DNA from 2 places in the Antiquaquibacter oligotrophicus genome. Region 2 is predicted to be linked to the other one. Evidence: predicted binding sites of a transcription regulator. Region 2 holds the regulator's gene; the other holds the start of a gene.
What was found. Region 2 encodes LexA, which represses DNA repair genes until DNA is damaged. Its sites were predicted from a motif close to TCGAACANNTGTTCGA; they were not measured.
Positions count from the first base shown of each region.

Region 1: the regulator LexA is predicted to act here: its motif matches at 3,393-3,408, upstream of LH407_RS09070 (HNH endonuclease signature motif containing protein).

Region 1 is NZ_CP085036.1:1,826,123-1,841,652, forward strand. It holds gene LH407_RS09060 (1,4-dihydroxy-2-naphthoyl-CoA synthase) at 23-904, shown strand; gene LH407_RS09065 (AMP-binding protein) at 909-2,036, shown strand; gene LH407_RS09070 (HNH endonuclease signature motif containing protein) at 1,993-3,372, opposite strand; gene LH407_RS09075 (1,4-dihydroxy-2-naphthoate polyprenyltransferase) at 3,498-4,517, shown strand; gene LH407_RS09080 (hypothetical protein) at 4,548-5,156, shown strand; gene LH407_RS09085 (hypothetical protein) at 5,237-5,884, shown strand; gene LH407_RS09090 (hypothetical protein) at 5,974-6,642, shown strand; gene LH407_RS09095 (hypothetical protein) at 6,752-7,363, shown strand; gene LH407_RS09100 (PA14 domain-containing protein) at 8,137-14,937, shown strand; gene LH407_RS09105 (hypothetical protein) at 15,104-15,403, shown strand; gene LH407_RS09110 (DUF4229 domain-containing protein) at 15,457-15,530, opposite strand, start outside.
Region 2 is NZ_CP085036.1:320,027-335,556, reverse strand. It holds gene pgsA (CDP-diacylglycerol--glycerol-3-phosphate 3-phosphatidyltransferase) at 1-575, shown strand, start outside; gene LH407_RS01665 (CinA family protein) at 568-1,044, shown strand; gene LH407_RS01660 (helix-turn-helix domain-containing protein) at 1,216-1,524, shown strand; gene LH407_RS01655 (DUF3046 domain-containing protein) at 1,588-1,815, shown strand; gene recA (recombinase RecA) at 2,086-3,219, shown strand; gene LH407_RS01645 (regulatory protein RecX) at 3,221-3,817, shown strand; gene miaB (tRNA (N6-isopentenyl adenosine(37)-C2)-methylthiotransferase MiaB) at 3,833-5,359, shown strand; gene miaA (tRNA (adenosine(37)-N6)-dimethylallyltransferase MiaA) at 5,371-6,276, shown strand; gene dapF (diaminopimelate epimerase) at 6,280-7,155, shown strand; gene LH407_RS01625 (class I SAM-dependent methyltransferase) at 7,152-7,799, opposite strand; gene hflX (GTPase HflX) at 7,843-9,381, shown strand; gene LH407_RS01615 (methylenetetrahydrofolate reductase) at 9,510-10,487, shown strand; gene metE (5-methyltetrahydropteroyltriglutamate--homocysteine S-methyltransferase) at 10,484-12,793, shown strand; gene lexA (transcriptional repressor LexA) at 12,816-13,508, opposite strand; gene LH407_RS01600 (LysM peptidoglycan-binding domain-containing protein) at 13,767-14,135, shown strand; gene LH407_RS01595 (histidinol-phosphate transaminase) at 14,185-15,258, shown strand; gene hisB (imidazoleglycerol-phosphate dehydratase HisB) at 15,290-15,530, shown strand, end outside.

The DNA.
Region 1 (15,530 bases), 1.4 Mb from region 2:
GCCCGAGTCGTAGGCTGGGCGCATGGTTTCCGAGTTGTTCGATCCCGAACTCTGGCGCGACGTCGAAGGGTTCGAGGGTCTCACCGACCTGACCTACCACCAGGATGTGACCGGTCGTGTGGCGCGAGTTGCGTTCAACCGGCCCGAGGTGCGCAATGCGTTCCGTCCGCACACAGTCGATGAGCTGTACCGCGCGCTCGACGATGCGCGTCAGAACCCGCGCATCGGCGTTGTGCTGCTCACCGGCAATGGACCCAGCCCGAAGGATGGCGGTTGGGCGTTCTGTTCGGGCGGCGACCAGCGCATCCGTGGTCGCGACGGTTACCAGTACGAGGACGGCACCGCCGCCGTCGGCAGACTCCACATCCTTGAGGTGCAGCGCCTCATCCGCACGATGCCCAAGGTTGTCATCGCCGTGGTCCCCGGCTGGGCTGCCGGTGGCGGGCACTCGCTGCACGTGGTGTGCGACCTGACGATCGCGTCGCGTGAGCACGGCATGTTCAAGCAGACGGATGCCGATGTCGGCTCCTTCGACGCCGGCTACGGCAGCGCGTACCTGGCGCGGCAGGTCGGCCAAAAGGTGGCGCGCGAGATCTTCTTCCTCGCCGAAACGTATGACGCAGAGCGCGCGTTCCAGATGAACGCGATCAACCGTGTCGTGCCGCACGCCGAGCTCGAGTCGACCGCGTACGAGTGGGCGACCACGATCCTCGGCAAGTCGCCGACGGCGATCCGGATGCTGAAGTTCGCGTTCAACCTCGTGGATGACGGGCTCATGGGGCAGCAGGTTTTCGCGGGTGAGGCAACCCGTCTCGCCTACGGAACCGATGAGGCCGTCGAGGGGCGTGACGCGTTCCTCGAGAAGCGCGCACCCGACTGGGGTCCGTTCCCCTGGCAGTACTAGTGCGATGACCCGTCCCCTGGAGGTCATCCCGGCGGAGCCCCATCGGGTGGCTGCGGCGCTGGAGGCCGCGTTGTCGGGGAGTGGGCCGGCCATCCTTCCGCATCCCGATCCGTCTTCCGCGGTGGATGTGCCCGAGCTGGTGCCGCAGAAGGTTGCGGTGGTTGTTGAGACGAGTGGGTCGACGGGTCGGCCGAAACGTGTGGCGATCTCCCCGGATGCGTTGCTCGCCAACGCGGCGGCATCGGAGGTGGCGCTGGGTGGCCCCGGACAGTGGATGCTCGCCCTCCCCGCCCACTACATCGCGGGTATCGCGGTGCTCGTGAGGGCGCTGGCCGCGCAAATCGCTCCGGTGTTTCTGGATCCGTCGGGGTTCACCGCCGAGCGTTTTGTTGCGGCGGCGGGTGAGTTGGATCATCCGCGACGTTTTGTCTCCCTCGTGCCGGTGCAGCTGTCGCGTCTGCTCGACACGGACGATGCGGTCCACGCTCTGCGGGGCTTCGAGCGGGTGCTTGTGGGTGGGCAGTCGATGCCGTCGGCGCTCGCGGCCCGGGCCGATGAGCTGGGTGTGTCGATCACCCGCACCTATGGGTCGAGCGAAACGAGTGGGGGTTGCGTTTACGACGGGGTGGCGATCGGCGACACGAGGGTGCGCATCTCGGATGGTCGGGTGGAGCTTGCGGGGAGCATGCTCGCGGAGGGTTACCTGGGTGACCCGGAGCGCACGGAGCTCGCGTTTCGTGACGAGCACGGTGACCGGTGGTTCCGTACGGATGACACGGGTGAGGTCGTCGACGGTGTGCTGACGATCACGGGGCGTGCCGACGATGTGATTGTGTCGGGCGGGGTGAAGGTGTCGCTGGCCGCGGTGGAGGCTGTGGTGCGGGGGATGCCCGGGCTGGAGCAGGCGGTCGTGGTGGCGGCCCCGCATCCGGTGTGGGGTGAGTCTCCGGTGGTGGTGAGTGAGCTGGCGGTGACGCGTGAGGAGGTGCGCTCAGTGGTGGCGGAGCAGTTGGGTGCGGCGGCCGCCCCGACCGAGGTGGTGATCGTTGACCGGGTGCCGTTGTTGCCGTCGGGCAAGCCCGATCGGCTCACTGTCGCCGCACTCGTCTCGGGTTCTCGCGGTGACGCCTGATTACTAGGGGAACCTTCGGTTCCATGCGCTGGGCCACTACTCCGGGCGGCGCATCCGGTGGCGGGGTCCACCAGTGTTCGATCTCGCCGTCGGGGTTCTCCACGATGACAATGCACCACTTGTTGGCATGGAGCTCGTGATGGTGGAACCTGCACAACGGGATGCCGTTCTTGAGGGTGGTGTTGCGTCCGTTCCAGGCCTGCATGTGGTGGACCTCGGTCATGGCCGGGGGTCGATCGCACCCGGGCACAGCGCATCCGCCCCACTGTGCGGCGAGTGCTGCACGGTCGGCCGAGCAGTGCAAGCGACGGGTAGCGCCAGCCTCGACGGCTTGCGTGCCGCGGAAGGCGATGGGAATCACTCCGCTCGTGCAGATGTGCTTGCGCGCAGTGCCGACGCCCACTGTCACACCCTGTCCTTCGAACCATGCCGCGCCTTCGCCCGACTCCAGATCCTCGAGCGTGACGTGCACGCGCACGGCGGGGCTGCGTGAACCGAAGAGGGTTTTCGGGTCGATGTCGGTGTTCGCGGCGCGTGTGGCGAGTTCGACGATGTCCACGAGTGTGTCGAGGGCGAGCTGCGCATTCGTGCGGGGGTCGGCGACGAGTGTCTCGGCCCGCGCGGCCTCGTCGGGGTCGACAAAACGTGGACCTCCCCGACGCGGCGACGTGATGCTGTCGATGGCACCCGTGATGACGGCGGCGGACTCGGGATCCAGCAGAGCGCTCAGCTTTGTCATGCCGTCGGGAAGCTGGTGCCAGGTCAGCGATCGGCGAGAACGGCGATGTTCTTCGAGGTCGGAGATCGAGGCGACATCGAGTGCTTCGCGAAGAGAGCGCGCGGACTTCGCCATCGACTCCGGCGAAGCCGAGCCCGCTATATCGACGAGTTGGTGTGCGGCGTCGAGGAGGTCGTCGGCAGCAACCGTCGCGGAGGGTGCTCCGAGACCCGAGGTGATGGCGGCGGCCGTAGCGACAGAGAGCGAGCCGTCCCCTAGGCCGGAGTCGACCGGAGCCAACCACGGTGAGTCCTGGCCGATTGCCGTCGCCACGACGGTCAGTTCTTTCGCTTCGGTGCGCGAAACACCGCCGAGCGTTTGGATGGCCTTCTCCGCCGTGGGTGCGCCGAGCCGGGACGCGAGACCGGCGTGGCCTAATGCTGGATCGGAACGACGGACCAGTTCGGCGACGATGGCGAGCTTTGCGGCATCCACTCGCCTGCGTGCTGCCGTTACCTCCGAGTCGAGCTCGAGGAGGCGCTCATCCGATACCGAACACAGCTCGTCGAGGCGCGGCAGCTCAACAACCTCGGAGGGGAGGGGAGCCGTCGCTGTCATGGATCGATTCTACCCGACATTAGAACATACGTTCTATACAAATCGCCGATTGTGGAAAGCTGACGGAATAGTCGTGCCCATCCCGTGAAGGCCCCGAATAGGTGCCCACTATTAGGATTCTCGTCGTGGCTTCCCCGAAACAACAACGCATCGACCCCGCATCCGTGCCCGCTCCGTCGAAGAAGGCCGGCAGCACAAAAAAGCCAGGCGCCCGCAAACCCAAGGTTGTGCCGCCCTCGGCGCGCAAGGCCAAGCGGGCGAGCCTCGGCGACTGGATTTCGGCGGCACGACTGCTGACGCTCCCACTCTCCATCGCGCCCGTGCTGCTGGGTGCTGCGATCGCGTTCGTGTACCCCCGCGCGGAGGGCGACCTGGTCGGCTTCTGGATTCTCGCCGCCGCCTGCCTCGCGGTGGCCGTCTTCCTGCAGATCGGTGTCAATTACGCCAACGACTACTCCGACGGGGTTCGGGGAACGGATGACGACCGCGTAGGCCCCGCCCGGCTTACCGCTTCGGGTGCCGCTCGTCCCCGCACCGTGCTCACCGTCGCGCTCGTCTTCTTCGCGCTCGCCGCGGCCGCCGGCGTCTTCATCGTCATCCGCACGGAGCACTGGTGGTTGCTCGCCGTCGGCGCGGTCGCGATCCTCGCCGCGTGGTTCTACACGGGTGGCAAGCGCCCCTACGGTTACTTCGCGCTGGGTGAGCTCGTCGCGTTCCTGTTCTTCGGAATCGTCGCCACCGCGGGCACCGTGTTCGTGTTGGCGAACGACATCCCGTTCGAGACGTGGATTGCCGCGGCATCCATCGGTGCGATCGCGGCTGCTGCCCTGCTCGTCAACAACATCAGGGACCGGGAGAAGGATGCTGTGGTCTCCAAGCGCACCCTCGCGGTGCTCATCGGCGACCGTGCATCGCGCATCCTGTACGCGTTCCTCATCATCGTGCCACCGCTCGCGGCGACCGTGTTCTTCTCGCTCGTGTTCGAGATGAGCTACCTCGCCTACTTCGCGCTCCTCGCGGCGGTTCCCGCGGCAGTCATCACGCTCTTCGCCCGCACTCCGGGCGAGCTTGTGATCGCGCTGCGGCTGACGTCACTCACTGCGCTGCTCTACGCCCTGGGCCTCGGGTACGGGATCGCGTTCTAGTTCAACCGCGATGTTGGCAGGAGGACGGCCGTGGATCGTCGCATCTCTTCCCAGTCGATGGACCGTGCTCTCGGCTGGACTGGGCTCCTGGTCGCGTTAGCACTCGCGGTGCCTGGCTCCGCCGTCATCGCTCTCCGGGTTGCGTCGCAGTATCGCGAATCGACTGCCAAGGGTGATGCTGCACTCGCAACTGTGCTAGTCGTCGTCGGTGGTCTCATTGCTATCGCAAGTCTCGTGGCGGCAGGGATCCTGATGTGGCGGCATACCCTCGTCCGCCGCGTCGCGAGACGAACCGACGGACTCAGCTACTTCGGGACAAATGTTGGAGAATTTGCGTCGAGTGTCGAAGCTCTGGGTGTGACATGGGGGCACGGCCGCCCCTACGTGCTCAACGTCAATGAAGCAGGGGTCTCGTTATGGAGAGGCAGTCGTGGCGAGAGAGACCCGGCATTGATCTTGTGGTGGGATGACATGAGAAGCGTCGAGTTCTCCACCCTGCGAGCGATCGGGAAGCCATTCTTCGAGGTTGGCTTCGGTGCGAAGCAGGGCATCCTCAAGGTCGCCCTGGACCGGCAATCTCTGCCGAAACGGCGAATTCCGGACTTCGTCGACGCGCTTCAGACATTGCACCAGGTGTAAACCGCTGGGGGGTGGTCGTCCCCTACAGTGACCAGTGCACGCGACTCGAGACCTTCTCGGCTGGTACCCGAAGGCGGGATATGAATTACGGGAAATGGATAGCAGGAGGCCTGGCGCTCTTTCTCGTGGGGCGAGCGCTCATCGAGATCGTTCGGATCGCAAATACCTCTAAAGAGGATCCCGGCCTGGCGATTTCCATGTCCGTCAACACCGTCCTCATCCTTGGCGCCTTCGCGCTTGTTGTTTGGCTGTCCGAGTCGAATGTGGGGGCCGACGCTCGGAAGCGGCGTCCACATCTGGAAGAGGTATCCGAGGGCGACGCCGTCTTCGAGATTTGGAAGGACAAGCAGATCATCCTCGCGTTTCATCGCCTTTTTCCCGCGCTGCCGACTGGATTCGATAGAAACGGGTTCCTCGGCAGAGCTGGCCTTGTCTCGGTCGCGGTGTCTTCCCAAGGCTTAAGTTTTTGGACAGGAAGCGTCGCGCTGGAGAACTTCGGTCACATTCCTTGGGATGCAGTTCGTGATGTCGAGGTCAGGGAGCACGCCGGAATTACGAGATCCTGGCAGGTGCTCGATGTGAGCTTCGATCCCGACCATTTCCCGATTGCGTCACTTTCCGGCGCGAAACTGTATTGGCTTCGTCGAGGCAAGTTTTTCCCAATGCGCGACGCCGAAGGCCGCCAGGTTGCAGATGAGATCAACAAGCGCAGATTCACCCGCGCCTGAACTGCGCCAAGCGTGTGCATACGGCTACGCTCGTCGGGTTGCAGGGGTTGAACGGGAACGCACGGAGACGACTTGAGGGGGCGCGAACAGTGGAGCAAAAGAGCTCGGCGCGCACGGTACTCAGCGTCTTCTTCGTCCTGACATCCGTCGCCTCCATCGGGTCCCTCGTTGTCTCCAACGCTGTGAGAGCATCCGACGCGTCGGAATCTTTGCTCACCTCCGCATCGTGGCTCCTCGGGGGCCTCGCGGTAGCGCTAGCTCTGATCTTGCTCCTCAGCAACGCGAATCGTCAGCGTAGGAATGCGCTCGCGGCCGAGTTCCCGAACGCGATCATCTGGAACGCGGCGAGCAGCCCAGGCCTCGCTCAGGCGATCTCGCAGATGAAGGGCACCCCAACCGTTCAGGCCGACCTGCCCAACTTGCTCACCGTCGTTGCGGATGCCGACGAGGTGCGTGTGTTCGGGGGCCATCCCAAGCGTCTGCGGCTCGAACTTGTTCTGCCCTCCGGGAGCATCGTCGGTCTTCGCCACGGAAAGATCCTCTCCGGCCCCGTGTCGTTCAACGGTGTCGAACTCGAGACGCTGCTCGATGATGCTACGAGCGTCCGCGTCCCACTCGTCGTTACTGGCGGCGGTTTGGGCGGGGTCTATGCCGCGTCCGCTGAAAAGATCGCCAACCTGGCCGCATCGCTCCATAACCTCCTGCCGAGGCTGCAGCAGAGCGCAGAGCCCACGGATGCTGCGGGAGGCGAGTCGTGAGCGCACGGCTTTCTGCGCGAGATAGCGTTCCAGGGCCCTTGTGGGGAAACCAATGAGCCAGAGATACCCGAAGTTCACGCGTTTCGGAGACCCAGCGGTTGAACGGTGGATGACGCACGAGGGCGAGGCGCGCCTTGCCCGCGTCGCGCCAGTATTGATCCCCGCGATCGCCTTCGTGCTCGCGATCTTCATGGCGATCCTTCTGGGCCAGGGCAACAGTTCGCAGCGGGTTGGGACGGCCGTGGCCCTCGGCCTGTATGGGACTGCACTCGCCGTCCTCTTCATTGTGTGGCGCTTGTCGTGGACGGACGCACGGACGCAAAGACGAATCATCCGCCGCAGTCAACCAAACGCAGTCGTGGTGACTGTGCGCCTACCGTCCTGGACACCCGCTGCCACCGACATCGCTCTGCCGCTGTACCTGCCGTACCCCAAGCGGAGGGCTTTGGTGGTGGCCGACGCAGACGCGGTGCGTGTTCTCCCCGTGCGGGCAACATCCACGCCAGCGGTCAGCTTCGAGTGGCACGACCTTGAGATGCTGACTGTCGACTACGTGGAAGTGGGTAAAGCGTGGTCCGGCCTCGCCCTGGTTGATACGCGCACAGGTCACGCGCTCGTCGCCCAGCCCTTCGTCAGCCTCTGGTGGGGGATGATGCCGGGTTACAACACCGACGCGGCCGCTGCGGTGAATGCACTTGACCGCGCGAACCCTGATCGCTGACCTGCTTCGCTGAGGTTTGGCGCCCGCACGCCCGTCTGCACCGGTGTGAACCGGCGTGCGCACACCAAAAAACCTCAGCGCGGGCACCGTCGCTGAGCGACGTCCGCCCCTACTGGTCCTCCACGGTCGCGTCGACGATAACCCGATAATCGGATGCTCATGGACGGTCCCGACGGAATAGTTGAGCTCAATTTGGTTACGAGGTGCGCTCACCTATAGGTTTGCAGAGTTGTCTACCCGGGGGTATTTCCTTGCGTCGCTCGCTGTCACTTTCTGCCGTCGCCATCTCGTCCGCGCTGGCCTTGACACTCGGAGTGCTAGTGCCTATTGCGCCAGCAGAGGCAACCGAAACCGCCGAGGCGACGATTGCCGTCCCGCCCCTTGAGTCCGCGCCGTTGGAGGCGCCTGAACTCTCGACGCCCCAGGGTGAATTCATTCCAGAGCTCGAAGCCCGGGAGCCGCTCGCGCGCGATTCGACCAAACCGCCTGCCGAGTTTGAGTCATCACTCGATGAGTTTGATCCTTCCACTGCGACGGAAGTGGAGCGAGACGAATTCACCACGACGTACGAAGGGGCCGACGGAAGTTATGTGAGCGCGGTGAGCGCGGTTCCGACCAGCGCCGAGGTGGATGGCGAGTGGGTGAACATTGAAACTCACGTTGAGCTGGCTGCTGACGGGACTCGCCAGCAAGACGCGCACCCGCTGAATCCTGAGTTTGGCGCTTTCGCCGACGAGGAAGGTGCTTTCGCCGTTTCTAATGATGACCATCGCGTGGAGTTCACACTCGATGGTGCGGCCTCGAGTCCCTTCTCGAGCGTGACCACCCCGAGGGCTCCTCCCTCCAACGAGGTCACGTACCGAGAGGTGTTCGAGGGCGTGGATCTCACGTACGAAATCGATGACGCAGGTGTGAAAGAAACGCTCGTCCTCAATGAGGCCCCGGAGCGCGGAGAGTCCTCCTGGACCTGGAGTGTCAGTACGGACGGATTGGAGATGCGCGCAGAAACCGACGGGCGCATTGTCTTCGTGGACACGGAAGGTGTTGTCCAATTCCACGTCCCAGCGCCTCTTGTCTGGGATTCGTCTGGCATTGAGGGAGAGCGAGAGCCGGCGTCGGAGAACTTGAGGGCCACGATTTCCGGATCCGGCAGCAGTTGGTCGCTCACCTTGTCAGCCAATGAGGAGTGGCTCGCGTCTGCCGATCGTGAGTACCCAGTCTTTGTGGACCCCACTATCTACAAGTACGACGCGGCGTATTACTCCTACAAGTCGAACGGAGTGACGTCCAACTCCGCGTACATCGGCAACACTCGTGAGAGCAACCAGAACGTCTACTGGCGCACGATTGTGCGATACGACTTTCCAGATCTGGCTGGAAAACAGTTCCTCGGTGGTGCGGCCGAAATCGCCTACGGCGGCAACGGGACGACGGGTACCTATGGAGGGAGTCTCTGGGGAGCGAGCAACTTTTGCTATTCCTGTAATCAAGGTTTGCTCGGCTCGTTCAGTTTGGGGACAAGCTCAGCCGTAGTGTCTGGTACTGCCCTCAACGAGAAGTTCGCCGAGATCGGAAGGACGGGCCTTTCCAGCTACCACCTGATGTGGGTGGGGGACGAAGCGGGCGCATACTCCTTCAAGGAGGTGGCGACCCGGTTGTTCATCGAGTGGAAGGACAAGCCCTCGGTCGTTCACAACACACCATCCAGCGGGGCAGCAACCTCTCCCCATCCCAAGTTCACCGTAACGGGATCGGTGAACTATGACATTCCCCTGTCGTATGCGTTCAAGGTCGAGGAACTTGTCAACGGCTCGTGGGTGGTGGTCCACCAGTCGCCCTGGCAGACGAAGTCGACGCTCCAAGTGAACAACCTCACACCCAACAAGACCCATCGTTGGCAGGCCAGAGTCAAGGACGGTTTGGACGGATACTTGGGCACGTCCACAAAGAGTGCTTGGACTAGCACCTGGACCTTCACGACAAGCCTTCCCGACGTGAGTCCGCCTGAGATCGACGCCTATCCGGATGACGAATCGGTGCTGTCCGACTCGACCCCGAAACTGAGCATCTGGCTCTGGAATCCGCCACAGAGGGCTGACCAGTATCAGTTCCACATTGCGACGGGTTCGGACGGGCTCTCCGGCATGATTGTGCAATCGGGCTGGCTTAACGCACCGCACCCTTCTTCAAGTTCCACGATGACCTGGACACCGCCCGCAGGCTCGCTCGTAAACGGTGGCGTTTACACCTGGGGGGTTTCGTCCCGCAGCGGAAGCGACGTGCGCGATCCCGTCTGGACGAACACTTTCACTGTGGACACTCGTCTGGGGTCCAGCGGACCGTCGCCTTACGACACCGCTGGACCGGTCACCGTCAACATGGCGAACGGCAACGCTAGCTTCTCCTTCAGCTCACCCACGGTCGCGACCGTGGGGGGCGCGATGGGTGTCGCCTTCAACTACAACTCGCAGGAGCAACGGCAGGGGCTTCGGGCAGAGTATTTCGACGCGCTCAATCCGGGTCAATCGGCAACCTCGAACTTTGTGTTCACCGATCAAAATGGTCAACCGCGCGAACCGGTGTTGGTCCGTGACGAGACAGTGATCAACGCTGACTGGAAGTTCGGCTCGCCGGGGCCTGGGGTGAACTCTAACTACTTCCTCGCCCGCTGGACCGGATTCGTTACCGTGCCTACCACTGGGACCTACCGATTCGATGCGGCTCACGATGACGGCGTGCGGATCTGGATCGCGGACGCGAACGGCCAATATCAGTCCATGGTGGATAGGTGGTCTTACGGCACCACCACGCCCACCTTCCCCAACAGTATTCAGCTGACTGCCGGGCAACCACGCAAGATCAAAGTTGAGTACCACGAAGTCACTGCGTCGGCGAGCATCGCGCTCTACATCAAGTACGCGGGCGGCTCGATCTACAAAGTCCCTTCGGACTGGTTGTCTGGATCGCCGCGCATTCTCCCCCAGGGTTGGGGAACGTCCACTCCGATCGCGGGTGCAGCTACGCCGTACGTTCGAGCGTCCGTGACTGAGGGCTCAGTGTCGATCACGCTCGCCGATGGAAGTAACTTGGCCTTCACGAAGAAGTCCGATGGTGGTTACGAGCCACCCTTCGGCAGCAAGGCAATCCTCTCGCTTAGCGCAACGAAACGCGTAACTCTCACCGATGAGAGTGGGACCGTTGTGCAGTTCAACGCGCAGGGAAATGTCACGTCCGTCACTACACTCGCCGACGCGATGAAGCCGGCTACGCCAGAACTCAGTTACGACTCTTCGGGACGGCCCGCGAAGGTAACCGACCCGGTGACTCCTTCGACTGGCCCCGGTAACGGCGGCCAGAAGCGGTCGGTCGATTTCAGCTACTACGGGTCGAGTTCGGTATGCCCGACTGACACCGGGTATACGCCCGCGCCGGGCATGTTGTGCAAGATCACCTACCCAGGCACGACCGAAGTGACCAAACTCCTTTACAACGCCAACGGACAACTCCAGCGAATCGTGGATCCGGGCGGAGCGATCACGGATTTCGCGTACACGGGCAAAAATCAGGTCGCGTCGATCCGAACATCCAGCCTTCACGATTGGCTCGCGCGGCCTGGGTCAGGCGCACGCGACGCCGCGGTAGCTCTGTACTCGATCGCCTACGACGTGGACGGCAGAGTCGTGTCTGTGAAGTCGCCCGCGCCCGATGGAGTGACCGCTGCGGATCGTCCAGAGAAGGTGTACGACTACGACTATTACGAGGGCTTCCTGGCGGGATCCTCGACCATGGATGTCGTCGGGGTCGGGAACCCCGGAACGACGGGGCATAGTCTGACGACACATTTTGATGACTCGTGGCGGATGACGCGGTCGATCAGCGCGCTAGGGCTCACGACGTGGAAGGAATGGGATCACAAGGACTTCCTGCTTTCGAGTACTGACAGCCAAGGCCGGAAGACGACTAACATTTACGACGGCGACGACCGCCTAACCGACACCTATGGTCCTGCGCCGAAGGCGTGTTTCGACGGGGTGACGCGGTTGCCGAAGCCGACGTGCGAGATTGTTCCAGCCCACACGCGTACGGAGTTTGACGACGGGTACAGAGGGCTCCACGTTGCTTGGTTCACCAACAAGGACTTGTTGGGCCAACCGAAGAAGTTCACCCTCGGGCTACCCGGTTCCCACAGCGGCCAGATCGAAAGTGATTGGGGGACGTCGGCGCCGACCTCGGGTATACCTGCGGATGGATGGTCCCTTCGCATGACCGGGCTCGTGCAATTCGAGGGGGCAGAGGAGTATTCCTTCGCAACATGGGCAGACGATGGCACGAGAGTCTGGATCAATGACGAGCTTGTGGTTGAGAACTGGAGAGATCAATCCGGGATGTATTCGTCCACAGTTGTTGGGTACCAGGCCGAGGAGAACGAAATTGCGCGTATCCGGGTCGAGTACTACGACGCAACAGGTACAGCCCAGTTGAGGTTGCGCTGGAAGAAGGGCGCGTCGGGCAGTCTCGTAACTGTGCCTGGTTCGCGCCTGAGCCCCGGATACGACCTCGCCAACAATGTGACGGTGGAGGATTCCGTCCCGATCAACTCAGGACTCGACGACTCCATTGTTCCGGACATCACGACAGCTCTGGACTACGAGCATCCGTGGTTGGGCGCAGTGACGTCATCCACGATCGATCCGGGGGGACTTGCTCTCGAAACGAAGCAAAAGTTCGAGTCGCCGGAGTCGTCGTCGGGTTGGATGCGCCGCACCTCAAGGATGCTTCCCGGGCCTGTCGCCGCCGGGCTCTCCGCGAGTTCGGTGGGGGCGACCAAGTATGAGTACCATCCGGACGGAGGTACCGCATCCAGCTCCCTCGGCCTCAGCCAAACCACGTGTGGGGTGCCGACGAGCACGCGCCAGGCCGGCCTGCTGAAGAAGACGATTGAGCCAAGCCCGACCGGGTCGGTCACGGACGGTCGTACGACTCTCTATCTGTATGACTCATGGGGGCGCGTGGCTGGCACGAAGACCGCGAGCGATCCCTGGGCTTGCACCTATTGGGATGCCCGTGGGCGGATAACGTCGGCGACAATCCCGGCGTATAACGGCGAGCCCGCGAGGACCGTCACGTACACCTACGGGTTCAATGACACGGGTGCCATCAGTACGGTGGCCGACGGCTCCGTTACAGGATCGCCGAATGGTGGCACGATCACGACGCAAACCGATGTCGCCGGACGCACCGTGACCTACACGGACGTATGGGGAACGGTCACCGTTCCCACCTATGAAGAGCACACCGGGTGGGTCGAGGAGGTCACGACGACCCCCGCCAGCGGGGCTGCGGGTACGCAGTTCTTCGAGTACGACGCCGACGGCAAGGTCACGGAGATCCGTCACACGAACACCGCTTTGGGTCTCGACGACACGACGATTGCGACGCCCACATACAGCGCAAGTCAGGTCCTGGCATCCGTCACCTACCTGAATGGCACCTCCTTGACCGATATCGCCCCAAGCCCTTCGGGAGCCGCCGTTTCCATGAAATGGAACTTCCAGGAGATCGGCGAAGTTGTGCACCCGGCCGAGGCGGTCTACGAGTTCGGCTTCGAGTCGGGAACCGACTCGTGGCTGTGGTACCCGTACTCACATTCGGGTAGCGCGACAGCGCATGCGGGTTCTGGGTCGTCGGTTCTTGCTCAGACAGGCAATTACCCCGCTGGCGCCCTTCGCACCTTTACCGATTTGGTCGAGGGCGCTGAGTACACGCTGAGCGGCTGGGCGGCGTCGACTCAGGACGCCACGGTCGAGACGACCCTCACCGTCGCGGCGGATGGGATCAGCAACACGCCGCACGAGTTGGAGCCAGCCGATGGCAGCACCGTCACGTGGGTACCTGTCTCCCACACGTTTACCGCTACGGGTACCAGTCAGCAGGTTTCGTTCAGTGCCTACGACGCGGTGACCAACTCGGCCAACGTGCTCTTGGACGACATTGCGCTTACTCGCTCCTCGTGGGTAGAGGAGGGTGGCGTAGCCGCCGACGCCGACGGCTCCGAGAGCGTCCGGGACCAGGTCGTGCGTTCTCAGTCGGGGCGGATCGTCAAGAACACTCTCACCGATCGCGGCCTGACGGAGACGTCGAACTACCGATTCGACGGCGCAGGACGACTAACCGAAGCCTCGATCCCGGGTCACGTCTTGGGCTACTCGTATGCGGACACCACGGGTTGCACGAACAACTATGCGGGCAGGTCGGGCAACCGCACCGGCTTCACGGATACCGTGGGCGGCGTGGTGGTAACGGATGTTTCCTACTGCTACGACTACGCGGACCGTCTGGTCTCCACCAACCCCGATACTGCACAGCCCGGGGCGAATCCGGTGCTTGGCCAGGCAATGTCCACGACAGCGCCGCTGGCGAACATCGCATACGACTCGCACGGCAACACGACCAAACTGGCGAACCAGACGATGGTTTACGACGCTGCGAACCGTCACATGAAGACGACTGTCATCGACGGTTCTGTCACGACCACGATCACCTATCAGCGTGATGTGACGGGACGCATTGTGTCCCGGACCACTTCGGATGGCACCACAACGTCCACGGTGCAGTATCTGTACTCCTCCAGCGGCCTGTTCGCGGTGAAGTCGGACTCGACGATGCAGTACAGCCTCTCCCTGCCCGGTGGGGTGAACGTTACCGCGACGGGTTCTGCCGAGCAGTCCTGGTCGTACCCGAACGTCCACGGCGACGTCATCCTCACAGCGGACCACAGCGGTCTCCGGATTGGTGCTCGCTTCAAGTTCGACCCCTTCGGTCAGCCCATCGACGCGAACGGCGCCATCGGAACGACGGCAGCGGATGACACGGTGCCCGACAACCTTGAAGGCGACGCCGACCACGCTTGGGTGGGGCAGCACCAAAAGCTATACGAACACGCGGGATCGATCGCTTCGATCGAGATGGGCGTGCGCGTCTACGTCGCCGCGCTTGGCCGATTCTTGTCGGTCGATCCCGTAGAGGGGGGTGTGACCAACGCCTACGACTACCCCGCCGATCCAGTGAATGGGCTTGATCTCACCGGCGAGAAATGCACTAGCCACTGCGTGAAGAAGGTCTCAAAAGCAAAGGGCGCGAAGGAATCGAAGAAGTTGAACCCTGTGTCCACCGCCCCCGTCGGGCCGCAAGACTGGGGGCAGGAATACGGCATCGAAACCACAGATTGGCATTGGGACGAGGATAGCGGGAGATGGAAGCTCTCAATCGAAGTCTTGCGGCCGGACGAGCCGGCGAGCTGGACGGACTGGTCGGCATACGATTCGCAACTCGATGAAATCAGCGTCCCGAAGAATCAATGGGAGGCCATCATCGAAATGTACGGACCTGACATGAACACACGCTCGATGTTCCAGCAGTATCAATGTCATCAAGTAGGTGACTTCACCGGATTTACCGGAGAAACTTGGGATTTGGAGTATTCCCGACCGGACACCCTATGGTGGCCCGTGACCGGATTTTCGCCGCGAGACCGTTTCCCGTACTTTACGATGGGGTGTAGCTGGAGTGGCTAACTTAGATAGCAGTGGCAAGCTCTTGGTTGCGACTGGTGCCGCGGTCGTTCTTGTCCTGGCATATGCGTACCTTGCGATTCCCCTGGATGTCGGGCTTGGGTTCGTCGGCGGGTACGGGGCGATTGGGGCGATTGGTGGCGGCGGTTTACTCCTCCTACCATGGCTCGTGGCGACTGCGTTTCTCGCCTATCTCGCTGCGAGGAGAGTAGATGAGATCCGTTCCTCCGCTCGCACCGTTTGGTACACGATCCTCGTCGTTTCACTAACGCTCATCTGGTCGTACCCCATGGTGATCGCTACGATGTACGGCGCCGTCGACTCGCTCGATGTCGAGTTGTTCGACTACTCACTTGCGCTCGGGGTCGTGTACTGGGCAGCCGTGGTGATTAGTCTCGTAGCCGCGCCGGTGTCGGCACTAAACCTGTTCCTCGCCCGGGCGCAAAGAACGCGCACGTACAAACGTTAGGTACGTCGCTATCGCGGAAAGCTGCCATCAACTGCCCCCCGGAGTTCTCCGCCTTACCGATCCTCCACCGACGCGTCCACGTCGACCGCGGGGGATGCCCGGCGCTCCGCGATGTCGCGGTTCACGG
Region 2 (15,530 bases):
GTGGCGACACCCCGGCCAGCAATGGGAACGTCGCGAACATCATCACCGTCGTTCGCATCCTGCTCGCCCCTGTTTTTGTTTATCTGCTCGCCGCAGACAACGGGGACAACGGGCTGCTGCGGTGGCTTGCCGCTGGACTCTTCATTGTCGCCATCGCCACCGACGGCGTGGACGGATTCTTCGCGAGAAGTCGCAATCTGGTCACCAATGTGGGCATCATTCTCGACCCCATCGCCGACAAGGTGCTGACAGGAGCAGCGCTTGTCATGCTGTCGATCTTGGGTGAGTTGTGGTGGTGGGTGACCATCGTCATCCTCGTTCGCGAGATCGGGATCACAGTGTTCCGATTCTCTGTTCTGCGCGATCGGGTCATCCCCGCGTCACGCGGCGGCAAACTCAAAACGATTTTCCAGTCGGTCGCGATCTCGCTCTTCCTTTTGCCTCTCGCGACCGTGGTCGGACCGTGGATCCTGTGGGTGAACTACGTTGCTATGGCGATTGCCCTCGTGCTCACCGTTGTCACGGGTGCGGATTATCTGATCCAGGCCTGGCGCGGAAACCGCCGACGTGCGTGAGACCGCGATTATCTCCCTGCTTCGGGAGAGAGGGCTGACCCTAGCGGTCGCGGAGTCGCTCACCGGCGGGATGCTTGTCGCTAGGCTCATCGATGTTCCCGGCGCATCCAACGCCGTGCTGGGAGGGGTCGTGGCCTACGACACCCGCCTCAAGCATTCTGTGCTGGGTGTCGACAGCGAGCTTCTGGCGGAGAGGGGCCCCGTCGACGGCGATGTCGCCCGGCAGATGGCCGACAGGGTTCGCACGGTCCTCGCGGTCGATGGGCGCCCAGCGGATGTCGGGGTCGCTACCACTGGCGTGGCGGGGCCCGACCCTCAGGGAGATGCCCCCGTCGGAACGGTCTACATCGGGATTGCGGTCGGAAATGTTGTGTCGTCTCGCCGTGTCATGCTCTCGGGAGACCGCCATGCAATCCGTGAAGCCACGGTCTCCGAAGCTCTCCTGAGCCTCGCCGAGGCGCTGACGTGACGAAGGGAATACGGCCCGTTTCGATCACGTTACAGATGACGAGTTCACAAGCACCGTACAGATTTGGGTGGTTAGAGTTCATGTACCCGGGTGGCTGTAGTCTTAGCTACCCACAGCGTTAGCTGCATATGAGATTTCGACCGCACAGTCAGGCACACTAAGGAGGGTCCCATGGTTCTGGTTCGACAGGAATTGGGCGACGTTCTCCGTGACTTCCGCCTGCAGAAGGGTCGTACCCTTCGTCAGGTCGCAAGCAAGGCGAGCGTTGCGCTCGGCTACCTCAGCGAGGTGGAGCGCGGGCAGAAAGAGGCGAGTTCCGAGATTCTCGCCTCCGTTGCCGAGGCGCTCGATACTCCGATCTCCGTCATCATGCGTGAGGTCGGCGATCGTCTCGCCGTTATCGAGGGTGTGAGCCCCGTCCCCGACATCCTCCCCGACGAGCTTGTCGCGGAGTTCGATTCGGGGTTGGTCACCCGCTAACCAGCTTCAAGGATGCCCCGGCCAAGGCCGGGGCATCCTTGTGCGTGCGGCTACCGTTGTGTCATGCGTCTGAGCGAGTTCTGGTTGGCTGTCGCCGAGGAGTTCGGGGACGGCTACGGTCGTGTCCTCACACGGGATCTTGTTTTGGGTGCACTCGACGGCCTGACAGCGGATGAGGCGCTGGCTAAGGGGCGTCCACCACGAGAGGTCTGGCTCGCCCTGTGCGCGGCGATGGATATACCGCCGGAACGTCGATACGGCGTCGGCCGCCGTGACCCTCGGCGCGGATAAGCGTTCCGACACGCCGCGCACCTATCGAACACTGGTTCGAATCCTGATAACTTCTCCCTACCGTCTCATCGAAGACGGTTTGCATCCACAACACGCTGGACGCTGCGACAGCAATGTCGGAGCTTCGGCGTAGCGTGACTTGCGAGCACCACCAGCCTTTGTCGGGAGGCTGCGGACCTTGCACGATCGGTCCGTACGCGGCGCGACAGCCTATGGGCAGCAGACATCGAGTCGTCGACAGGACGAGTCGCAACAGAACCGGAGAAGTAGATGCCATCAGCAGCAGACCGCGAGAAGTCCCTTGAGACGGCTCTCGCGCAAATTGACCGCCAGTTCGGCAAGGGCTCCGTCATGCGTCTCGGCAGCGACGAGCGTGCACCTGTCGAGGTCATCCCGACCGGGTCCATTGCCCTCGATGTCGCTCTCGGAATCGGAGGGTTGCCCCGAGGCCGCATCGTCGAGATCTACGGTCCCGAGTCATCCGGTAAGACGACCCTCACCCTTCACGCGATTGCAAATGCGCAGCGAGCCGGTGGGATTGCTGCCTTCATCGATGCCGAGCACGCGCTCGACCCCGAGTACGCAGCCAAGCTCGGGGTGGACATCGATTCGCTTCTCGTATCGCAGCCCGACACCGGTGAGCAGGCTTTGGAGATCGCCGACATGCTTGTCCGCTCGGGATCGATCGACCTCATCGTTGTCGACTCGGTGGCTGCCCTCGTGCCTCGTGCCGAGATCGAAGGCGAGATGGGTGACTCGCACGTTGGTTTGCAGGCTCGATTGATGTCGCAGGCGCTCCGCAAGCTCACCGGTGGTCTTAGTTCGACCAACACGACCATGATCTTTATCAACCAGCTCCGCGAGAAGATCGGCGTCTTCTTCGGCAGCCCCGAGACGACGGCCGGCGGTAAGGCACTCAAGTTCTACGCATCGGTTCGCCTCGATATCCGTCGCATCGAGACCCTCAAAGACGGAACTGATGCCGTCGGTAACCGCACGCGCGTCAAGATCGTCAAAAACAAGATGGCACCGCCCTTCAAACAGGCGGAGTTCGACATCCTTTATGGCACGGGCATTTCCCGCGAAGGCAGCCTTCTCGACTTCGGTGTCGAGCATGAGATCGTCCGCAAGTCGGGCGCGTGGTACACCTACGACGGCGATCAGCTCGGTCAGGGCAAAGAGAATTCGCGTAATTTCCTTCTCGAGAATCCCGAGATTGCACGCGAGATCGAACAGAAGATCATGATCAAGCTCGGAATCGGTGCAGAAGCCCGCGCAGCGCAAGGCCGGGCCCCCGAGGCGCCACCTGCCCCTACCGGCAAGCAGGCCAAGACCGCGGCTTCGAAGGGAGCTCCCGTCATGTCCGTCGACTCTGCCCCCTCCCTGCAGGTGGTCGGCAAGTAACGTGCCGATCGACGACGGCGATCGCCTCGCTCCCGTGTCGTGGCTGTTCGGCGAACCAGAACAGCCACGACACGACGAAGGAAACGACCGCGAACCCGGCCGGAATGGCGAGTTCGAGCGCATCAATAACGTGAGCATGCGCGCCTTAGCGAGGCGGGGCATGTCGATTGCGGAAATGCGCGACTTCCTCGTACGGCGCGACTTCGATTCCGCCGAGGTTGAGCAGGAGTGTGATCGGTTGTTGAGCGTCGGACTCCTCGACGATCGGGTGCTTGCCGAATCACTCCTCAGCACACTCCGGGATCGCAAGGGACTCGGGAGATCGGGAGTTGTGGCTGAGTTGCGGCGCCGCAAAATCGACAGTTCCGTTATCGACGCTGTTCTCTCACAGAGCGCAGAACACGACGAGACCGAACTGGACCGCGCGCTGCAGGTGGCCGCTCGCCGCGCGCGCCAGCTTGGTTCGCTCGATCGCGATACGGCCAGGCGACGATTGAGTGCCTTCCTCCTGCGTAAGGGCTACTCGGCAGGTATCGCGATGATCGCCACAGATCGGTCGCTCGAGAGCGCAGCATCGACGGGGCCCGTGTTCCGCTAGACGTAGCATGGGATCATGACGTCGATCGTGGACGCGACTCGCGTGCGCACCTATGAGGTGCGCACTTTCGGTTGCCAGATGAATGTGCATGACAGCGAGCGACTGAGTGGCTCTCTCGAAGCTGCAGGCTATGTTCGAGCGACCGACGGCGATCCCGATGTCGTGGTCATCAACACCTGTGCCGTTCGCGAGAACGCAGACAACAAGCTGTACGGAAATCTTGGTCAACTGGCCTCGACTAAGCGTGTGCACGAGGGCATGCAGATCGCGGTCGGCGGTTGTCTCGCTCAGAAGGACAAGGCGACGATCCTCGAAAAGGCCCCGTGGGTCGACGTCGTTTTCGGCACCCACAACATGGGATCGCTACCGACACTTCTCGAGCGCGCCCGGCACAATGACGAAGCTCAACTCGAGATCCTCGAATCGCTCGATGTTTTCCCATCTACTCTGCCGACGAAGCGGGAGTCGACTCACAGCGCGTGGGTGTCCATCTCTGTCGGATGTAACAACACGTGCACGTTCTGCATTGTGCCCTCCCTCCGAGGCAAAGAAAAAGATCGCAGACCGGGCGACATCCTCGCTGAGATTCAGGCGGTCGTTGACGACGGCGTAACAGAGGTCACCCTGCTTGGGCAGAACGTCAATTCCTACGGGGTGGAGTTCGGGGACCGGCAGGCGTTTGGAAAACTCCTCCGCGCGGCTGGTCAGATTGAGGGCCTGGAACGTCTGCGCTTCACGAGCCCCCACCCGGCAGCGTTTACCGACGATGTCATCGATGCGATGGCCGAGACGCCGGCCGTCATGCCGCAGTTGCATATGCCGCTCCAGTCTGGTTCCGACCGCATTCTCAAGTCGATGAGACGCTCGTACCGCTCGGAGAAATTCCTCGGCATCCTTGACCGGGTTCGAGCGCGCATCCCGCACGCCGCGATTAGCACCGACATCATCGTGGGCTTTCCCGGCGAGACCGAGGAAGACTTTCTCGACACACTGCGCGTGGTCGAGCAAGCACGCTTCGCGTCGGCCTTCACGTTCCAGTACTCGGTGCGCGCCGGAACACCAGCGGCCACGATGGCGGACCAAGTGCCGAAGTCCATCGTCCAGGAGCGATACAACCGCCTCACCGCCCTTCAGGACAGGATCTCGCTCGAGGAGAACCAGAGTCTCATCGGCCGTAAGGTCGACGTGATGGTGACGGCTGCTGAGGGCCGCAAGAGCGACCAGACGCATCGTCTCTCCGGGCGAGCTCAGGATTCGCGGCTCGTGCACTTCGACGTGCCGGAGGGCAGCGGTGTGCCGCGCCCCGGCGACGTTGTCACGCTTCAGGTAACCTCGGCCGCACCGTTCTACCTGATCGCGGACTCCCCGGACGGAACGCTCGAGATCCGCAGGACCCGATCGGGAGATGCTTGGGATCGAGCGGAGGCCGAATCGTGCGCCGTTCCCTCGGCGGAGCCGTCGTCAGCGCGGATCTCGCTCGGTCTTCCGACGCTCCGCGTTGCGACGACCCCGATCTACGACACGGCCGACGGCCTCCGCTGAAAACCTCTGTCGTGGGCCAACGCCTCATCGTCATTGTCGGGGCAACAGGAACCGGCAAGAGTGCGCTATCGCTCGACCTCGCGGAGCGTGTCGGTGATGCGGAGATCGTCAACGCGGATGCCATGCAGCTCTATCGCGGCATGGATATCGGCACGGCAAAGGTGCCTATGGGGGAACGTCGGGGGATCCGCCATCACCTCCTTGACGTGCTTGATCCCAGCGAGGAGGCGTCGGTAGCGCGGTATCAGCGTGAAGCCCGCCGCGCCGTCGAGGAGATCGAGGCGCGGGGTGCTGTGCCGATCCTCGTGGGAGGGTCCGGACTCTATGTTTCCAGTGTCATCCAGGACTTCGAGTTCCCCGGAACCGATCCCGATATTCGGGCACGGATCGAGAATGAACTCCGTGATCGCGGCCCCGGTCTTCTCTTCGAGCGGCTTGCCCTCCTCGACCCGGCGGCAGCAGCCTCGATTGGGCCGCACAACGGGCGGCGAATCGTTCGCGCACTCGAAGTCATCGAGATGACCGGTGAGCCATTCGGCGCTGGTTTGCCGGAGAACCGGCCCCCGTGGCGCGACGCTGTGATCTTCTTTCTGCAGTCGCCCCGGGATGAGCTCGTCACCCGCCTCGACAGCAGAGCGTCGGGGATGTTCGAGAGCGGTCTCACTGAGGAGGTGCGCCGATTACGTCCCGGGGGTCTGGGTGTGACGGCCAGCCGTGCCATCGGTTACGCGCAGGCGCTCGCCCATCTCGACGGCGCGGCAACCATCGATGAGGCGATCGCCGAGACCGCGGCTCTCACACGCCGGTACGCGCGACGCCAGGTGGGCTGGTTCAAGCGGTACCCCAATGCCGTGGCACTTCGCTCGGGCAGCCCGACCCTCGTGAGCGATGCCGACCGGCACATACGGCAGGATTGAGACATGACCACGATCGCCTTCACCAAGGGCCAAGGCACGGGAAATGATTTTGTGCTTTTCGCGGACCCCGAAGGCGAGACCGATCTCACGGCGGCGCAAGTCGCCGCCATCTGCGACCGCCATTTCGGCGTGGGCGCCGACGGCATCCTTCGAGCGGTCCGCAGCAGCAACCTCGAGGCGGGTGCTGCAGCACTCGCCGAGGACCCGGACGCCGAATGGTTCATGGACTACCGCAACGCCGATGGCTCGATTGCAGAGATGTGTGGCAATGGAATACGCGTTTTCACCCGGTTCCTCCTCGAGAACGAGCTCGCAACGCTGAGCCCGGGCGAGACGCTCCCGATCGGTACGCGAAGCGGTGTGCGTGACGTGCAACTGGCGACGGACGGTTTCTCGGCGGACCTCGGCAGATGGAAGCTCGACGGTGGTGAGCCACTTGTGCGCGCCAAAGAGCTACCCGTGGCGCGGCCCGGACTCGGCATCAATGTGGGAAACCCCCATGTCGTTGTTGCTCTGGCGACCGAGGAGGAACTCGAGGAGGCCGATCTCGCCTACGCACCATTGCTCGATCCCGTACCGGAGAACGGTGCAAACGTCGAGTTCATGGTCGCCGCCGACCCCCTTGTCAGTGACGGGGTCGGCCATGTGAGGATGCGCGTGCACGAGCGCGGCAGCGGAGAAACGCTTTCGTGCGGCACCGGAGCTGTAGCGACCGCTCTCGCGGCGCGCTATTGGGCCGGGGAGGGCGCGCCGAACCAGTGGCGCGTCGACGTGGCGGGCGGCCGCGTCGGAGTGCGCATGTTTCCCACGCAAGAGGGCGAGCATGTCTCCCTGAGTGGCCCCGCTGAACTCGTTTTCAGTGGGGTGTTGGAGGTCTAGTCGGGCTCGATGACCTCGATGGGCGCCGTCATGCCCGTTCGCCGCCGAGCTCGCAGCACGCGATAACCCTTGTTTGTTGCGGCCCGCACGACAGAGAAGTCCTCCGGGAACCGAGCTTGCAGCCAGCGGTGGAGGGAATCGGAACCAAGGTTGCGCTGGACGACAAGCCACGCATCCGAACCGATCTCGACACGGGGAAGCCACCGCTCGAGGAGGCCGTGAAGCTCGTTTTTGCCCACCCGAATCGGCGGGTTCGACCAGAGGGTAGTAAAAACGACGTCATCGGGAACATCCTGAGGCAGAACCGCGTTGACGTTTGTCATGGACAGTTTTTCGGCGTTAGCCCGCACAAGATCGAGTGCGCGCTCGTTGACGTCCACTGCCCACACCGTCGCGTGAGGTGACTCCGTTGCGAGTGTGAGGGCAATCGGCCCCCACCCGCATCCGAGATCGAGAAGGTTTCCGCCCGGTGGTGGGGGAGGGACGCTCGCGAGGAGCACCTGTGTGCCTGTGTCAATGCGGTCGGGGCTGAAGACGCCACCCGCCGTAATCACGTCGCGGTCAACACCGGCGATGCGCACGTGAACGGTCCGCGGCTTGAGCTCACTTCCCGGGGAAGAAGAGAAGTAGTGCTCGTTTGCCATGCAGAGAACTTACCGAAGAGAAGAGAAATAGGGTTAACACACAATGACGACAGACAAACTTTCGCAATCCGCCGCAACGGGCAACGACGCCGCCGAGCAGAGCGATGCGGAGCGTGTGCTGGTGCGGCAGTCCACGCAGGCGGCAACGGTGTCGCGGTTCGGATCGGCAACCGCGCTTGCACTCCAGGACGATGCCCACTACGAGGATCTTCGCGACGGCGAGCAGTTCGATCGAGAGGATCGGCAGGCGCTTCGGCGCGTACCTGGCCTCTCGACCGAGCTCGAGGACGTCACCGAGGTTGAGTATCGACAGCTTCGCCTGGAGAACGTTGTCCTCATCGGGGTCTACTCCGCTGGCACAGTGCAGGATGCCGAGAACTCCCTGCGCGAGTTGGCGGCGCTGGCCGAAACGGCGGGCGCCGTGGTTCTCGACGGGCTGCTTCAACGCCGGCCGCACCCCGACCCGAGCACGTACTTCGGTAAGGGAAAGGCCGAGGAACTTCGGGACGTCGTGGCTGCAACAGGAGCCGACACGGTCATCGCCGACACTGAGCTCGCCCCGAGTCAGCGCCGTGCGCTCGAAGACGTCGTGCGAGTGAAAGTTATCGACAGGACAGCGGTCATTCTCGACATCTTCTCTCAGCACGCCAAGAGCCGCGAGGGTCGGGCGCAGGTCGAACTCGCGCAACTCGAGTACCTTCTTCCGCGACTTCGCGGTTGGGGTGAGTCCATGTCCCGCCAGGCCGGTGGCCAGGTCGGCGCCGGAACGGGAATGGGGAGCCGCGGACCAGGTGAGACGAAGATCGAACTCGATCGACGTCGCATCCATTCGCGCATGGCCAAGCTCCGCCGCCAGATCAAGGGCTTCGCTCCTGCTCGCGAAGCGAAGCGGGCCAACCGTAACCGCTTCGAGGTGCCGAGTGTGGCCATTGCGGGGTACACGAACGCAGGCAAATCGAGTCTCCTCAACCGCATCACACGCGCCGGAGTGCTCGTGGAGAACGCTCTGTTCGCAACCCTGGATGCCACGGTCCGCCGCTCGAGCACGCCAGACGGTCGTCTGTTCACACTCGCGGACACGGTCGGCTTCGTTCGAAACCTGCCGCACCAGTTGGTGGAGGCATTCCGTTCGACTCTCGAGGAGGTCGGTCAGTCCGACGTCATCGTCCACGTCGTTGATGCGTCGCACCCGGATCCGGCAGGTCAGCTTGCCACCGTCCGCGACGTCATCGGTGAACTGGGCGCTCGTGACATCCCCGAGATTGTTGTCTTCAACAAGTCAGATCTTGCCGACGACGATCACCGACTCGTGCTTCGCGGCCTGGAGCCGAATGGTGTGTTCGTCTCGGCGCGCACCGGCGAGGGTGTCGACGAGTTGCTCGCGCAGATCGCGGAGCTCCTCCCGAGCCCCGAAATCGAACTCGACCTCCTCGTGCCCTACGACCGTGGCGAGATCATCTCGCGCCTCCATGTCCAGGGCAGGGTGCTCAGCACCGAGTACGAAGAGTCGGGAACTCGTGTTCGTGCCCTCGTCCACCCCGGACGAACAGCTGAACTCGAAGCGTTTGTTGTGTCGGCGTAACACTGCGTCATCGCCGGGCTCGGCTGCTTAGACTCGTCATGTCGGGTGACCCCGACAGGTGCGACAGCCGAGCCCGGCACCCGCCCCAACGGATTGCAGAGTTCTGGCTACCGGAGGGTGTGTGCGACGTGAGTGAGCGACCGCATTTCCCCGCGCGCCCGACGTTCTCGTTTGAGCTCTATCCGCCGAGATCGGGTGACGCCGAGGCCGCGCTGTATGCCTCGATCGCAGAACTCGTGGCTGCGTCGCCGGAGTTCATCTCGGTGACGTACGGCGCAAGTGGTTCGACCCGAGGACTCTCCCTTGCCGTGCTCACGCACATGTTGTCGACGACGTCGGTCAAACCGATGGCCCATCTGACGTGTGTTGGTTCCTCCTACGCGGAGGCCAGCGGGCTCATCCGGGAGTTCCTGGATGCCGGCATCACGAGCTTCCTTGCCCTTCGGGGAGACCCGCCAGCGGGGTCGACAGAGGATGATGACTTCCTCGGTGACCTCGGCAGTGCCGGCGAGCTCGTGCAACTCATCCATCGTGTGCAGAAGGAGCGGGAGCCCTTCCGCTTCGGCGATGTGCCTGGATTCCCCGGTGCCAAACGAGTGGAGAGCGGCGAGAAGGTCACGATTGCGGTTGCGGCGTTCCCGAACGGCCATCCGCGATCGCGATCGGTTGAGCAGGATCTCGACACCCTGCTCGCCAAGGAAGCCGCGGGTGCGAATCTCGCGATCACCCAGTTGTTTTTCCACGCGGACGAGTACCTCAGCTTCGTCGAGCGTGCACGCGAGGCGGGAGTGACGATGCGAATCCTGCCCGGGATCATGCCCGTGCTGAGCATCCGACGCCTGGAGCGGATCATCGAGCTTACGGGCGAGGAGACTCCCGTTGACCTCCACCGTGCGCTCGAGAGCGCTGGCGACGAGGAAGCCCAGCGACGCGTCGGAATCGCCCACGCGATCGAGCTCGGGACGTCACTACTCGACGGGGGCGCCCCCGGCCTTCACCTGTATACCTTCAACCAACATTCGGCACCTCTCGCCGTGCTTCGCGGGGTCGGACTCCTCGATGACGCGGCACGATACCCATCACTGGAAGAAAGCGACATCGCATGACCGTCTCATTCCCCACCGGCACAATCCTCGGTTACCCGCGCATCGGCCGTCGACGCGAGCTGAAGCGCGCGGTCGAGGCCTTCTGGGCAGGAAAGATCAGCGCAGAGGAACTGGAGCAGTCCGCTTCTGAACTCCGAGCGGCAACGCGTGAGCGGCTCGTCTCCCTCGGTCTCGGGCGATCCGATTCGTCCATTCCCGAGGCGTTCAGCTTCTACGACCAGGTCCTGGACGCCGCCGTCACAGTAGGTGCAGTGCCGGAACGATTCGCGCGTTTGGTGAAGGAAGACGGGTCCGTCGACCTGGCCGGCTACTTCACGATTGCGCGAGGCGAGGGTCAGGACGCACCCCTCGAGATGACGAAATGGTTCGACTCGAACTACCACTACCTCGTGCCGGAGATCGGTCCGGAGACCGACTTCCACCTGGCATCGGATCGCCTCGTGCGCGAGGTGGCGGAGGCGACGGTCGCGGGATACCGCACTCGACCCGTCATCGTCGGTCCCGTCACCTTCCTCCTCCTGAGCAAGCCGAGCGACGGTGCCCCGGCGGATTTCCAGCCGATCGATCGTCTGGACGACCTCCTCCCTGTTTATGCCGAGTTGCTCGCGGCACTGACGGCAGCCGGCGCGGAATGGGTTCAACTCGACGAGCCTGCGCTCGTGAGCGAGAGCATTGACGTACCTCGTGAGGTCGTTCTCGAGGCCACTCGCCGCGCCTACGAGGCGCTGGGGTCTTCGGTCGTGCGGCCCGCCATTTTTGTTGCGTCGCCTTATGCTTCGCTCGACGACGCACTCCCCGTGCTCGCGTCAACGCCCGTGGAGGCTATAGGGCTAGATCTGGTCAAGGGCTCACTCCCGTCGGGCTTCACCACGGACAAGGTTCTCGTCGGCGGGGTCATCGACGGACACAACGTATGGCGCGGCGACCTCGACAACGCGTTTTCCGCGCTCGAGAGACTGCGGAGTTCAAACCCGAACGTGGCCGTGTCGACATCGACGAGCCTCTTCCACGTGCCACACGACGTTGAGGATGAGCCGTTGCTCGAAGGCTGGTTGAAGAGTTGGCTCGCCTTCGCCGATCAGAAAGTGGCCCAGGTGTCGATCCTGGCCAAGGGTCTCACCGAGGGTCGGAATGCCATTGCGGACGAGTTGCAAGCGGCCACGGATGCCCTCGAAGCCCGTCACGCGGCAGCGGGCGTGCACGACGGCGCCGTGCGCGAGCGCGCTGCATCCCTCACTCCGAGCGACTTCTCGCGCGGCGACTACTCCGCGCGGCTGGCAGCGCAGGAGGAGGCTCTGCATCTCCCCTTCCTGCCGACGACGACGATCGGGTCTTTCCCCCAGACCGGCGACATCCGGAAGGCTCGTGCTGCACTCGTGCGGGGCGAACTCAGCCACGATGACTACGTGGAGGCCATGCGTGCCGAGATCCGTCGAGTCGTCGACCTCCAGGAGGAAATCGGCCTCGATGTCATCGTGCACGGCGAGCCCGAACGCAACGACATGGTTCAGTACTTCGCGGAGAATCTGGACGGTTTCGCGGTGACGCAGAACGGCTGGGTGCAATCTTACGGATCGCGCTGTACGCGCCCGTCGATCCTCTGGGGCGACGTCTCACGTCCTGCGCCCATCACTGTCGAGTGGTCGACGTACACCCAAAGCCTCACATACAAGCCCGTGAAGGGCATGCTCACGGGACCGGTAACGATCCTGGCCTGGTCGTTCGTGCGTGATGACCAACCGCTGCGAGAGACAGCGAACCAGGTGGCCCTCGCCTTGCGCGATGAGATCGCGGACCTCGAAGCGGCGGGCATCGGAATCATTCAGGTCGATGAACCGGCGTTGCGTGAGTTGCTCCCCCTCAAGAAGAAGGATCACGACGACTACCTCGACTGGTCGGTCGGTTCGTTCCGGCTCGCGACGGCCGGCGTAGAGGACCGCACTCAGATCCACACTCACCTGTGTTATTCGGAGTTTGGTGTCGTCATCGACGCCATCAACCGTCTCGATGCCGACGTCACGTCGATCGAAGCGGCTCGCTCGAAGATGGAGGTCGTGCCGGACATCAAGCGCAGCGGATTTGGGCGTGGCATCGGACCCGGGGTCTACGACATCCACTCTCCACGAGTGCCCTCGGTCGAGGAAGTCTCCGAACTCATCGAAATCGCCCTCGGTTCCATTCCGGAGCGCCAGGTGTGGGTGAACCCGGATTGTGGTCTCAAGACGCGCGGCTACGACGAAACCGTCCAGTCACTCGCCAACGTTCTCGAGGCCACACGAGCGGCGCGAGCGAAGGCGACCGTCTAGCGGACCTAGGGGTGTGGCGGTGTTACACCGCGCGTAGGACCGCCACAACCTTGCCGAGCACCTCCGCGTGGTCACCCAGAATGGGTTCGAACGCAGAATTTCGGGGGAGAAGCCAGGTGTGTCCGTCGCGCTGGCGGAACACTTTGACCGTTGCTTCGCTGTCGAGCATGGCCGCGACGATATCGCCGTTAGTGGCGTCACTCTGCTGACGCACGACGACCCAATCGCCGTCGCAAATGGCCGCATCGATCATGGAATCACCGACAACCTTGAGCATGAACAGCTCTCCCTTGCCCACGAGCCTGCGGGGGAGGGGGAAAACCTCATCAATTTGCTCGTCTGCCGTGATGGGAATTCCGGCAGCGATCCTGCCGACGAGGGGCACGAGGGCCGCGTCTCCCACCGACGGGGCACCGCTCTCGACAACCGAACCCGTTTCCAGCTCGGGAAGGTCGATGAGTACTTCCATTGCGCGGGGGCGATTCGGGTCGCGCCGGAGGTAGCCACTCAACTCGAGTTGACCGAGTTGATGGGTGACGCTGGAGAGGGATGCGAGGCCGACAGCGTCGCCGATCTCGCGCATGCTCGGCGGATAACCGCGGGTCGCGACGGATCGCTGAATCACGTCAAGGATGGCCATCTGCTTCTCGCTGAGGCTCTTGCGGCGACGGGTGGCTGGTTTTTCGCCGAACTGTTCAGGCGTTGCGTCGGTCACGGTCCCTCATCTCCGCCCCGCGATGGAATGTCGGTGGCTCACTCGAAACTGTATCCAGAACGGATGCTCGAAACAAACACATCTTCGAGTGTGTCGGGGTTATCGCCGCGAGCAGTTCGAAGATGACCTTGATTTTCTCGTAGATCGAAGTTATGTTCGGTACAGACGTTCTACAGACTTCGTATCCGGTACTCCCGGCCGAGTACCGGATACGAAACCCCGTTCGACCGACTCGGGTTTCAGGATGAGGAGCACACGATGAGCACGATGACTTTTCCCTCGATGACGTATTCGGCCTCGGTCCGCCCCGCCCAGCCGCGCTTGCGCATCACTCGACGGGGTCGTCGTGTCCTGTTCGGGATGCTGGTGACGCCGGTGATTGCTGTTGCTCTCGCGTTCGCAATCAATGGGGGCGGTGCCGTTGCCTCTCTCGAAGGGTCTACCGCCTCCTTCGACGTGGTCACTGTCGAGACCGGGGAGTCGCTGTGGCAGGTCGCAGAATCGGTTGCTCCCACCTCCGACCCACGGGAAGTGATTGACGCGATCGTCCGACTCAACCGTCTCGAGTCTGCCGATGTGTATGCCGGCCAACAGTTGACGATTCCGCTCGAGTACGCGGCCCACTGACCGCACCACGACGGATGAGCGGCTGGTTGGTGCGCCCTAAGCTTGTCCGGTGACATCCCTCGACGAACTCCCGATCAGAGACGACCTCCGAGGCAAGAAGCCCTATGGCGCACCTCAAGACCTGGTCCCCGTGCGTCTCAACGTCAATGAGAACACGCATCCGATCCCCGAAGACGTCGCGACCGACATAGTCCGTTCGCTAGCTCGGGCCGTTTTGGGGGCAAACCGGTACCCCGATCGCGAGTTCACAGAACTGCGAACCGCTCTGGCTGACTATCTCGGCCACGGTGTCACCGCCGAGAACATTTGGGCGGCCAATGGGTCGAACGAGGTCTTACAGCACGTGCTCCAGGCCTTCGGTGGGCCGGGACGCCGTGTGCTCGGTTTCCCTCCCACCTACTCGATGCACTCGATCATCGCGGGAGGAACGGGCACGACGTGGGTCACCGGCGAGCGTGGTCCCGATTACGTCCTGACCGAAGCAGACGTGGTGGGTGCGATTAGACAGACGCGCCCAGATGTGGTGTTCCTGTGCTCACCCAACAACCCGACGGGCACACCCCTCGATATCGACGTGATCGCGGCCGCATACGACGCCACCGACGGCATCGTTCTCGTCGACGAGGCGTACGCGGAGTTCGCAAGCGGCCCGTCCGCCCTCACCCTTCTCGAGGGGCGTCCGCGTCTCTTGGTGAGCCGCACGATGAGCAAGGCGTTCGCATTCGCTGGGATCCGTCTCGGATATTTAGCCGCCGACCCGGCGGTGATCGATGCGTTGAGACTCGTCCGTCTTCCGTATCACCTCTCCGCGCTGACCCAGGCCGCAGCGGTGGCGGCCCTCGCTCACGCCGATGAGATGCTCGCCATGGTCGACGAGATCATTGTGCAGCGCGACCGGATGATCGAAGCCCTCCCGGCGCTCGGCTACGAGCCCTTGCCGAGCGCTGCGAACTTCGTCCTGTTCGGCGGGGTGGCAGATCCTCACGCGCTGTTCACCAAGCTCTATGCCGAGGGAGTCCTCATTCGGGATGTAGGAATCCCCGGGCACTTGCGTGTCACCGCAGGAACTGAGGCAGAGACCTCCATTTTTCTCGACACCTTGGCGCGATTGAGCGGCCGCTGAGCCTGCAACGCTTCTCACTAGGATTGAGGTCATGAGTTCCCGCGAGGCATCCCTGAGTCGTCAGACGAGTGAATCGACTATCGAGCTCTCGTTGAATCTCGACGGCACGGGCAAGTCGACGATCAACTCGAGTGTTCCGTTCTTCGACCACCTTTTGACCGCTTTCGCTCGTCACTCGTTGGTCGATCTCACTGTCGAGGCATCTGGTGACACGCACATCGACGTCCACCACACCGTGGAGGACATCGGGATCACGCTCGGCACGGCCATTC